2 regions of the Ewingella allii genome follow, and region 2 is predicted to be linked to the other one. Evidence: predicted binding sites of a transcription regulator. Region 2 holds the regulator's gene; the other holds the start of a gene.

Region 1 (2,208 bases), on a different contig from region 2:
GCCTGTTGGTAATCGGCCTGATTATTAATTCCGATAAGAATAATGTGCGCCTCGCCCTGCGAACGGAAGCAGTCCATCGCCTCTTTATCCCACGCCAGGGTTGCTTTGGAGCGCGCCTCGCCCAAGGTATATTTTTCCACCACTTCCACTTCCCGCTTCATTTCCAAAGCATACCAGCGGCTTTTGTCATCAGCTTTGATTTGGCACTGGTGCGCCATAGTGATGTTCGCCAGCGCGGTGCGGGTGGTATCGCGGCTTTCAAAGCGTGGAATAGAGGCCGGAAGGGCTTCGAGATATTGGTTGTCGGTGGAGTAAATCCGCACTCTGCGCTGGCTATGCGTGTTGTCGAGCACCTTATTTAAGGCTTTCGCCATCTCAGCAGGGCTGGCGTCCGGCGTTTTAATATCAATATAGAAAGTGGTTTTTGGGAAGGCGTTGAGCACAGTTTCCAGACGAGGAATGCCGATGTTTTTACCACGATAAGGATGGTTATCGCCGCTGCCAAAGGCCCAGCCAGCGTCCATTTTTGACAATTCCAGTGCCGTGTACTGCGACACCGGCCCGTTCTGATTGGTCAGGGATTTTAAATCGGACGGGCGATACAGCACCGCGACGTTATCTTTAGAGAGCTGCACGGTGATCCAAATGGCATCCGCGCCATTTTTTAGCGCCAGTTCGATGGCGGGAACCGTGTTTTCTGGAGCATCAGCCGTGCCGCCGCGATGGGCAATAATCTGCGGCGCGCCGCTAATCGTTGCTGTAAAGCCAGTCAGCGGGAACAGAGCGCTGCACAACAGAGTGGTGCATAACAATTTTCGATTAAAGCTGATCATAACTAATTCCTTTTAGAGACAATGGAGCAATTAATATACAGCGTGATTGTGAAAATAATATTAAATCCATGCCTAAAAACGATTATTTCTCTTTATCCAATCTGAAATTGAGATAACTATTATTGGGATAAATAAGCGGTATTTTTAATATTTGCCTACCCTATGGTTTAATCGGGCGGACTTGAATTTCCATCTTGATACTGTATGCTTGTACAGTCATTGGGAGGGGCTATGCGTAAAATTATTCACGTCGATATGGATTGCTTCTTCGCGGCAGTTGAAATGCGCGACGATCCTTCATTGCGTGATATCCCCATTGCCATCGGCGGCAGCCGCGATCGCCGCGGTGTGATCAGCACGGCAAACTATCCGGCGCGCAAGTTTGGCGTCCATAGCGCGATGCCCACCGGCATGGCCCTCAAGCTCTGCCCGCACCTCAAAGTGATCCCCGGCCGGATGGAAGCCTATAAAGAAGCCTCCAACCATATTCGTGAAATCTTCTCCCGCTACACTTCGCTGATTGAACCTCTCTCGCTCGACGAGGCTTACCTCGATGTCTCGGAATCCACCCAGTGCAATGGCTCTGCAACGCTTATCGCCGCTGAGATCCGTCAGGCTATTTCTGATGAAATCAACCTCACGGCGTCGGCCGGGATCGCGCCCATCAAGTTCCTCGCTAAGATCGCCTCCGACTTAAATAAGCCCAACGGCCAGTTCGTGATAACGCCAGATAAAGTTGCCGACTTCTTGCAAGACCTGCCGCTGAGCAAAATCCCCGGCGTGGGCAAAGTGACGGCAAAACGTTTGCAGGAGCACGGCCTGATCACCTGTGGCGACGTGCAGCGTTACGATTTGGCGAAGCTGCTAAAAGGCTTCGGCAAGTTTGGTCGCGTGCTGTGGGAACGCTGTCAGGGCATCGACGAGCGCGAAGTCTCGTCAGAACGCCTGCGTAAATCTGTGGGGGTCGAACGCACGCTGGCCGAAGATATTCACAGTTGGGAAGAGTGTGTGGCGCTAATTGACCGGCTTTACCCCGAGCTGGAAACCCGACTGAGCCGCGTCAGCCCCGATTTGCGCATTGCCCGGCAGGGTATAAAGCTGAAGTTTCACGATTTCCAGCAAACCACCCAAGAGCACGTCTGGCCGGTGTTGAATAAAAATGATTTGTTGAAGGTGGCGCATGAAGCTTGGGAACAGCGGCGGGGCGGTCGAGGTGTACGGCTAGTGGGGTTACATGTGACTTTGCAAGATCCGCAGATCGAGAGGCAGTTGCTGCTGCCTTGGGAGTAAGGCTGAAAACGATTTATCTTCTTTGGTTTTGTTTTGATTCCTCCCCCTTCTCAGGGGGAGGAGCAAAAGAAACTATTACTTACGC
Region 2 (2,208 bases):
CCACGCCTGCTGTAGCAGGGCTAAATCAATGCCTTTTTGCGCCATCATCCGCCATACCAGCCACAACCCTAGCGCCAATGTGACGTACTCCGAGCAAGCCGTAGCAATGGCCGCACCGCGCACGTTCAAGCCCAGCCCCATCACCAGCCAGATATCCAGAACAATATTCAGCACGTTGCCGACAATCAGCAGCAGAACCGGGCCACGCACATACTGGATGCCCAGCAGCCAGCCGAGGATCACCAAATTTGCCAGAGAAGCCGGGGCGCTCAACCAGCGTATTTCAATAAACAGCCGCGCCTGCTCCAGCACGGCCTGACTGCCGCCGACCACCTGAAAGGCCAGATCCATCAGCGGCGTGCGCAGCAACATGATTAAAATGCCCGCCAGCAGCGCTAACAGGAAAGGTTGAACAAAAGCACGGGCCAGCAGCAGGTTATCTTTGGCACCCAACGCCTGAGCAGTCAGGCCGGTGGTGCTCATGCGCAAGAACAGCAGCATCATGAAGAGGAAGGTCGTCACCATCGCGCCGACCGCTACGCCGCCGAGATAATCCGCGCTGTCGAGATGGCCGATAACAGCGGTATCCACCAAACCTAATAGTGGGACGGTAATGTTGGAGAAAATCATTGGCAAAGCCAGTTTCCATAAGGCTTTGTCCTCGCGGCTGAGGAAGGTGCGGCTTAATACTTGTCGAAAGGGATGCTGAGGCATAGAGGTCCCATGCTGAGGATATTGAACAAGAGGTCAACCTGGCGTAATTCGGCGTGTCGGCATCAACGCTTTTTATAAAAACAGCGATCTGCTTAAACAACAACGCCCCAATCAAGGGGCGCAGTGTCACGGCGTGAGATCACCGTAAGGCGACAGCTAGCTTTGTGGCAAATGTCTATAGCAAAAGCCCGGCAGTACGTTCAGGAAGGGCGAGTACCGAGCCTTGCCAGCAGAAAGGATTAGATCCAGTCGCCGTTACGGATAACGCCAACAGCCAAGCCTTCAATGCTGAAACTCTGCTCGCGCAGGTCAACCACGATCGGCTCGAAGTCGCTGTTCTCTGGCAGCAGTTGCACGACGCTACCCTGCTTTTTCAAGCGTTTAACCGTCACTTCATCATCAATGCGCGCAACGACAACTTGCCCATTACGTACATCCTGCGTTTTGTGAACCGCCAACAGATCGCCGTCGAGAATACCGATATCCCGCATAGACATCCCGCTAACGCGCAGCAAGAAGTCGGCGCTAGGCTTGAACATGGCAGGATCGACCTGATAGTGGCCTTCGATATGTTGCTGAGCTAAAAGAGGCTCACCGGCGGCGACGCGGCCAATCAGTGGTAAACCTTCCTCTTCTTCCATTAGCAAGCGAATGCCGCGCGACGCGCCAGAGACGATTTCAATCACGCCTTTGCGCTGCAGGGCTTTGAGGTGTTCTTCCGCGGCATTTGGCGAGCGGAACCCCAGACGAGTGGCAATTTCTGCACGAGTCGGCGGCATACCCGTGGTGGATATATGTTCGCGAATGAGGTCGTAAACCTCTTGTTGTCTGGCTGTTAAAGCTTTCATTCCGCCCCCTGATTGTTTATACAGTATTGCTGTGAGTATATACAGGTAACTAGGGAATGAAAACCTAAGAGTGCATAAAAACCAGTGCTAAAGTGAAATCTGGAATCTGTATTCCGCTTTAGAACCAGCGCGGCCAAAAGACGCTGACCCAGGTGAAAATCGCCAGTATGATGCTCAAAAGTACCGCGGCCGATCCAAAATCTTTGGCGCGCCCGGACAGGACATGGAATTCAGGGCCGATGCGGTCAATCGCGCTTTCGACGGCGCTATTTAATAATTCGACAATCACCACCAGTACCAAGACGCCCACTAATAAAATACGCTCGACGCTAGTCACATCGAGGAAAAATGACAGTATGATGAAGGGCAGAACGGCTATCACTTCCTGACGGAAGGCCGCCTCGTTTTTCCAGGCAGCACTCAATCCCTTGAGGGAATAGCCGGCGGCCTTAACGATACGAATTAGGCCCGTTGATTCATTTTTCATGTGTTATGCGTCTTAACAGAGTTTTGGCGGACAGAGTATTGGCAGCATTTTATACTCAAAACCATTCAGGGTGACAAATATCGCCGTTAACGCAACAAACAGAACTCGATTCTGGTTTCTGGTATCCTTGCGGCGATTTGCTAACAAGAGGCTTCACAT

The links. The regulator LexA, encoded in region 2, represses DNA repair genes until DNA is damaged. The targets are predictions, from matches to a motif close to TNCTGTATGTACATACAGNA.
Region 1: the regulator LexA is predicted to act here: its motif matches at 1,032-1,051, upstream of dinB (DNA polymerase IV).

What each region holds. Positions count from the first base shown of each region.
Region 1 covers NZ_JAWUDN010000001.1:62,644-64,851, forward strand. Annotated here, with positions in the region: gene SBO83_RS00325 (glycerophosphodiester phosphodiesterase family protein) at 1-833, opposite strand, end outside; gene dinB (DNA polymerase IV) at 1,065-2,123, shown strand; gene pepD (beta-Ala-His dipeptidase) at 2,199-2,208, opposite strand, start outside.
Region 2 covers NZ_JAWUDN010000003.1:29,290-31,497, reverse strand. Annotated here, with positions in the region: gene dinF (MATE family efflux transporter DinF) at 1-714, opposite strand, end outside; gene lexA (transcriptional repressor LexA) at 954-1,562, opposite strand; gene SBO83_RS08905 (diacylglycerol kinase) at 1,681-2,049, opposite strand.